DNA from 3 places in the Lysinibacillus sp. FSL L8-0312 genome. Region 2 is predicted to be linked to each of the others. Evidence: a T-box and tRNA genes for the amino acid it is inferred to sense, from the RefSeq annotation. Region 2 holds a T-box; the other regions hold tRNA genes.
What was found. The T-box of region 2 lies ahead of argS (arginine--tRNA ligase). A T-box ahead of a tRNA ligase gene usually reads a tRNA of that ligase, here a tRNA-Arg.
Positions count from the first base shown of each region.

Region 1: it encodes a tRNA-Arg, which carries the amino acid that the T-box ahead of argS (arginine--tRNA ligase) is inferred to sense. The anticodon was not compared.
Region 3: it encodes a tRNA-Arg, which carries the amino acid that the T-box ahead of argS (arginine--tRNA ligase) is inferred to sense. The anticodon was not compared.

Region 1 is NZ_JBBOOV010000001.1:2,713,880-2,716,065, forward strand. Features, by position in the region: rRNA gene MHI22_RS13645 (16S ribosomal RNA) at 1-757, opposite strand, end outside; tRNA gene MHI22_RS13650 (tRNA-Gly) at 955-1,028, opposite strand; tRNA gene MHI22_RS13655 (tRNA-Arg) at 1,047-1,123, opposite strand; tRNA gene MHI22_RS13660 (tRNA-Leu) at 1,150-1,235, opposite strand; tRNA gene MHI22_RS13665 (tRNA-Lys) at 1,302-1,374, opposite strand; tRNA gene MHI22_RS13670 (tRNA-Gln) at 1,390-1,464, opposite strand; tRNA gene MHI22_RS13675 (tRNA-Asp) at 1,470-1,545, opposite strand; tRNA gene MHI22_RS13680 (tRNA-Glu) at 1,577-1,648, opposite strand; tRNA gene MHI22_RS13685 (tRNA-Asn) at 1,650-1,726, opposite strand; gene MHI22_RS13690 (SprT family protein) at 1,816-2,186, opposite strand, start outside.
Region 2 is NZ_JBBOOV010000001.1:759,283-761,468, forward strand. Features, by position in the region: gene MHI22_RS03995 (MFS transporter) at 1-92, opposite strand, end outside; gene MHI22_RS04000 (ArsR/SmtB family transcription factor) at 231-530, opposite strand; T-box leader at 644-862, shown strand; gene argS (arginine--tRNA ligase) at 901-2,186, shown strand, end outside.
Region 3 is NZ_JBBOOV010000001.1:3,315,124-3,317,309, forward strand. Features, by position in the region: rRNA gene MHI22_RS16750 (23S ribosomal RNA) at 1-110, shown strand, start outside; rRNA gene rrf (5S ribosomal RNA) at 224-339, shown strand; tRNA gene MHI22_RS16760 (tRNA-Val) at 350-425, shown strand; tRNA gene MHI22_RS16765 (tRNA-Thr) at 429-504, shown strand; tRNA gene MHI22_RS16770 (tRNA-Lys) at 513-588, shown strand; tRNA gene MHI22_RS16775 (tRNA-Leu) at 606-690, shown strand; tRNA gene MHI22_RS16780 (tRNA-Gly) at 726-800, shown strand; tRNA gene MHI22_RS16785 (tRNA-Leu) at 806-894, shown strand; tRNA gene MHI22_RS16790 (tRNA-Arg) at 903-979, shown strand; tRNA gene MHI22_RS16795 (tRNA-Pro) at 988-1,064, shown strand; tRNA gene MHI22_RS16800 (tRNA-Ala) at 1,081-1,156, shown strand; rRNA gene MHI22_RS16805 (16S ribosomal RNA) at 1,303-2,186, shown strand, end outside.

The DNA of each region.
Region 1 (2,186 bases), 2.0 Mb from region 2:
TTACAGACCAGATAGTCGCCTTCGCCACTGGTGTTCCTCCAAATCTCTACGCATTTCACCGCTACACTTGGAATTCCACTATCCTCTTCTGCACTCAAGTCTCCCAGTTTCCAATGACCCTCCACGGTTGAGCCGTGGGCTTTCACATCAGACTTAAGAAACCACCTGCGCGCGCTTTACGCCCAATAATTCCGGACAACGCTTGCCACCTACGTATTACCGCGGCTGCTGGCACGTAGTTAGCCGTGGCTTTCTAATAAGGTACCGTCAAGGTACAGCCAGTTACTACTGTACTTGTTCTTCCCTTACAACAGAGTTTTACGAACCGAAATCCTTCTTCACTCACGCGGCGTTGCTCCATCAGGCTTTCGCCCATTGTGGAAGATTCCCTACTGCTGCCTCCCGTAGGAGTCTGGGCCGTGTCTCAGTCCCAGTGTGGCCGATCACCCTCTCAGGTCGGCTACGCATCGTCGCCTTGGTGAGCCGTTACCTCACCAACTAGCTAATGCGCCGCGGGCCCATCCTATAGCGACAGCCGAAACCGTCTTTTAGTGTTTCACCATGAGGTGAAACAGATTATTCGGTATTAGCCCCGGTTTCCCGGAGTTATCCCAAACTATAAGGTAGGTTGCCCACGTGTTACTCACCCGTCCGCCGCTAACGTCGAAGGAGCAAGCTCCTTCTCTGTTCGCTCGACTTGCATGTATTAGGCACGCCGCCAGCGTTCGTCCTGAGCCAGGATCAAACTCTCCATAAAAGAAATTTGAATAGCTCAAATTGTTTTGCTGGCATCAATTTTGATGTCCAAAATTTTGTTTCGTTCACTAACCAAAGCTAGTTACTGAAAACTTTATTGATTACGTTTTGCTTGTTCAGTTTTCAAGGTTCATATCATTGTCTCTTCGGACAACTTCTTTAGTCTATCAGACAACCGGAAAGTTGTCAACACTTTTTTGGAGCGGGTGATGAGAATCGAACTCACGACATCAGCTTGGAAGGCTGAGGTTTTACCATTAAACTACACCCGCATAATATGATTTATAAATTGGCGCGCCCGGCAGGAGTCGAACCCACAACCTTCTGATCCGTAGTCAGACGCTCTATCCAATTGAGCTACGGGCGCATATAAGAATATAAAATTAATTGACTTGGTGCGGCCGAGAGGACTTGAACCTCCACGGGGTTGCCCCCACTAGGCCCTCAACCTAGCGCGTCTGCCGTTCCGCCACGACCGCATTCAATCAGTAACTTTCTCATTATACTACAAGGATCTGAGAAGTCAATGTTTTTTCCTAAAAAGATGAGCCATGAAGGACTCGAACCTTCGACCCTCTGATTAAAAGTCAGATGCTCTACCAACTGAGCTAATGGCTCAAATTAAGAAATGAATGGCTGGGGTACTAGGATTCGAACCTAGGCATGACGGAATCAAAATCCGTTGCCTTACCGCTTGGCTATACCCCAAAAAGTGGCGGTCCCGACCGGGATCGAACCGGCGATCTCCTGCGTGACAGGCAGGCATGTTAACCGCTACACCACGGGACCAATAAATAGTATTAATTAAATTATGAAGAAATGACCCCTACGGGATTCGAACCCGTGTTACCGCCGTGAAAGGGCGGTGTCTTAACCACTTGACCAAGGGGCCATGGCTCCGAAGGCAGGACTCGAACCTGCGACAACCTGATTAACAGTCAGGTGCTACTACCAACTGAGCTACTTCGGAATACTATGTTTTGCTGTCGTCGTTATCTTGTCGACTTTTACTATTATAGGGACAACTCAACAAAACGTCAACTATTTTTTTATAATTTTTTATTCCACTAGTATTAGCCTACCCAAACACTTACTACAGCAATACTTCTCAACATTCATTTTTATTTTCCGTACATATAGTTGTTGGCAATTGACACAAGTATAAGTATGACGATGATGTCTTTTAGTTGTAGCTTTAGGGGGTTGTAAAACTGAGCAAAATCGAGGTGCATTTACTTTTCTTAATAGCTCTCGAAAATCTTTATCTCGATGTTGATACCCTTTACCTTCAATATGTAAATGATAATGACATAATTCATGGAGTACAATACCTTCAATCTCTCTATAGCCATATAACTCATAGGCTTTCGGGTTTATCTCAATATTATGAGATTGTAAAAGATATCGTCCACCAGTTGAACGTAATCTAG
Region 2 (2,186 bases):
ACAAATTCACTTGTTCCCATGACAAACGTTAATAAGGTTAATGTGAAGGCTAAAATTTTATGTTTATTGCTAAATGCATTTTCTTTATTCATAATCAAAAAACATCACTCCTTTATATCAATATATCGAGAAATTTCGATGTATTGTGCAAATGTATACGAAACCTAATAACTATAGCGTATCTATTTATCGTGAATAATCGATATGCCATTTTAAACAGAAACCCAATTTTAATCATTTTGGGTATCTGATACAAGAAACGAGGCAATTTGATGAATCGTTTCTTCTTTTAATTTATAATATGTCCATTGACCATGACGAAAAGATTCGAGAAGTCCAGCCTTTTGCATCATATTTAAGTAGTGAGAAACGGTTGATTGAGAAGTTTGAGCTTTCTCCTGAATATCACCAACACATACGCCTCCTTCGATACTCACTTTTGGGAAATGTTTCTCAGGTTCCTTCAGCCACTGTAAGATGTTTAGCCTAGTCTCGTTTGATAACGCTTTGAAAATTTCAATTGGTTCCATATCGCAATAATATATCGAATTATCTCGATATGTCAATTGCTAAGTACCAACATTATATTTAAAAAATGGTTGACGCCAATAAGGAAGTCCTGTAATATATGTCAAAATCATAGAAAAATTCGATGAAGAAGAGAGTAATTGATGGACAACTGGCAAGCGAGTTAGGGTTGGTGTGAGCCTAATGCAGAACCCATGAATGAAGCGCACTTTGGAGAAGATTCTCGAACAAGTAGTAGAGAATAGCGGGGCGTCACCTCGTTAACAATGGAAAGTGGTCATATTAAATGGCAACTAGAGTGGTACCACGGGATTATAATGCTCTCGTCTCTAATTTTAGAGACGGGGGCTTTTTTATTTGGACAGGAGGAGGATCAAGATGAATAAACAAATCGCTGAAAGTATGGCAGAAGTAGTAAATCATCAATTAACAGCAGATGATATTGCGTCATTATTAGAAAAACCAAAAAGCTCGGAGCTAGGGGACGTGGCATTTCCTTGTTTTACCTTAGCAAAAGAATGGAAAAAGTCACCACAAACTATTGCAGCGGATATAGCAAGTCAATTAAACAATGACAATATCCAGCGTGTGCAAGCTGTTGGAGGCTATGTCAATATTTTTCTAGATCAACAAAAAGTGACGCAACAAGTGCTAAGCAACATCATGCAAGCAAAACAATCATATGGAACTAATCAAACGGGGATGGGAGCTGTCGTCTTAGATTTTTCATCTCCTAATATTGCGAAGCCATTCTCGATGGGGCATTTACGTTCAACAGTCATTGGGAATGCTTTAGCCAATATGGCAGAAAAAAATGGTTATCAAGCAATTCGCATCAATCATTTAGGGGACTGGGGTACACAGTTCGGTAAGCTTATTGTGGCTTATCAATATTGGGGTGATAAGCAAGCCATTACAGCGTCCCCAATTGAGGAGCTATTAAAGATTTATGTGCAGTTTCATGAAGAGGCAGAGCAAGACCCAGCACTGATTGAACAGGCACGTGCCGCCTTTAAAGCATTGGAGGATGGCGATGCAGAGGCACTGGCATTATGGCAATGGTTCCGAGATGTATCATTAGTAGAATTTCAATCAATATACGAGTTGCTAGGAATTCACTTTGATGCTTTTACAGGAGAAGCCTTTTACAATGACAAAATGATGCCTGTTGTGACAGAACTACAAGAAAAAGGGCTCCTAGTGGAATCAGATGGGGCGTATGTTGTGGAGATGGAGGAAATGCCCCCATGCTTAATGACGAAAACAGATGGAGCCACGCTTTATGCGACACGCGATTTAGCTGCTGCCCTGTATCGCCAACAGCATTACCAGCCAGAAAAGATTTTCTACGTTGTTGGCAATGAGCAATCCCTCCATTTTAAACAACTTTTTCAAGTCATCGAAAAAATGGGCTATGCTTGGGCCAAAAATCTACAGCACGTCCCATTTGGGATGATGCTCAAGGATGGCAAAAAAATGTCGACCCGTAAAGGCAAAGTGGTGTTATTAGCAGATGTGCTAGCAGAGGCCATTGCGACGGCGAAGCGTAATATCGAAGAGAAAAATCCCCATCTTCCTAACAAGGAGCGAGTAGCCCAGCAAGTTGGGGTTGGCGCAGTTATATTTAATGATTTGAAATACCATCGCCTCAATGATAT
Region 3 (2,186 bases), 2.6 Mb from region 2:
ATTACGCAAGTAAGTAAGATCCCTCAAAGACGATGAGGTAGATAGGTTCGAGGTGGAAGTGTGGTGACACATGGAGCTGACGAATACTAATCGATCGAGGACTTAACCAAAAATGTTTGAACCATTCAATGAACCGTTTATCCAGTTTTGAAAGAACAAGAAAGTTTAAAAAAAGCTTGCATTTATAACGAAATAAGTTATAATAAATCTTGTCTTTTAAAAGTCTAGTGATGATGGCAAAGAGGTCACACCCGTTCCCATACCGAACACGGAAGTTAAGCTCTTTAGCGCCGATGGTAGTTGGGGGCTTCCCCCTGTGAGAGTAGGACGTCGCTAGGCATAATACCCAGGAGGATTAGCTCAGCTGGGAGAGCATCTGCCTTACAAGCAGAGGGTCGGCGGTTCGAGCCCGTCATCCTCCACCATATGCCGGTTTAGCTCAGCAGGTAGAGCAACTGACTTGTAATCAGTAGGTCGTGGGTTCGATTCCTATAGCCGGCACCATTTTTTTAGAGCCATTAGCTCAGTTGGTAGAGCATCTGACTTTTAATCAGAGGGTCGAAGGTTCGAGTCCTTCATGGCTCACCATTTTTAAATAATAATAAGCGGGTGTGGCGGAATTGGCAGACGCACTAGACTTAGGATCTAGCGCCGCAAGGCGTGGGGGTTCGACTCCCTTCACCCGCACCATTATTTCATTGCCAGATAAAAAAACTTATGCACATGCGGAAGTAGTTCAGTGGTAGAACACCACCTTGCCAAGGTGGGGGTCGCGAGTTCGAACCTCGTCTTCCGCTCCAAATGTGCCGGGGTGGCGGAACTGGCAGACGCACAGGACTTAAAATCCTGCGGTAGGTGACTACCGTACCGGTTCGATTCCGGTCCTCGGCACCATTTTTAATGCGCCCGTAGCTCAATTGGATAGAGCGTCTGACTACGGATCAGAAGGTTATGGGTTCGACTCCTGTCGGGCGCGCCAAAAAAGAACGGGAAGTAGCTCAGCTTGGTAGAGCACTTGGTTTGGGACCAAGGGGTCGCAGGTTCGAATCCTGTCTTCCCGACCATTTCCTAAAAATATATGGGGCCTTAGCTCAGCTGGGAGAGCGCCTGCCTTGCACGCAGGAGGTCAGCGGTTCGATCCCGCTAGGCTCCACCAATTCGATTTATTAAATGAACCTTGAAAACTGAACAAGCAAAACGTAATCAATAAAGTTTTTAGTAACTAACCTTGGTTAGTGAACAAAACAAAATTTTGGACATCAAAATGATGCCAGCAAAACAATTTGAGCTATTCAAATTTCTTTTATGGAGAGTTTGATCCTGGCTCAGGACGAACGCTGGCGGCGTGCCTAATACATGCAAGTCGAGCGAACAGAGAAGGAGCTTGCTCCTTCGACGTTAGCGGCGGACGGGTGAGTAACACGTGGGCAACCTACCTTATAGTTTGGGATAACTCCGGGAAACCGGGGCTAATACCGAATAATCTGTTTCACCTCATGGTGAAACACTAAAAGACGGTTTCGGCTGTCGCTATAGGATGGGCCCGCGGCGCATTAGCTAGTTGGTGAGGTAACGGCTCACCAAGGCGACGATGCGTAGCCGACCTGAGAGGGTGATCGGCCACACTGGGACTGAGACACGGCCCAGACTCCTACGGGAGGCAGCAGTAGGGAATCTTCCACAATGGGCGAAAGCCTGATGGAGCAACGCCGCGTGAGTGAAGAAGGATTTCGGTTCGTAAAACTCTGTTGTAAGGGAAGAACAAGTACAGTAGTAACTGGCTGTACCTTGACGGTACCTTATTAGAAAGCCACGGCTAACTACGTGCCAGCAGCCGCGGTAATACGTAGGTGGCAAGCGTTGTCCGGAATTATTGGGCGTAAAGCGCGCGCAGGTGGTTTCTTAAGTCTGATGTGAAAGCCCACGGCTCAACCGTGGAGGGTCATTGGAAACTGGGAGACTTGAGTGCAGAAGAGGATAGTGGAATTCCAAGTGTAGCGGTGAAATGCGTAGAGATTTGGAGGAACACCAGTGGCGAAGGCGACTATCTGGTCTGTAACTGACACTGAGGCGCGAAAGCGTGGGGAGCAAACAGGATTAGATACCCTGGTAGTCCACGCCGTAAACGATGAGTGCTAAGTGTTAGGGGGTTTCCGCCCCTTAGTGCTGCAGCTAACGCATTAAGC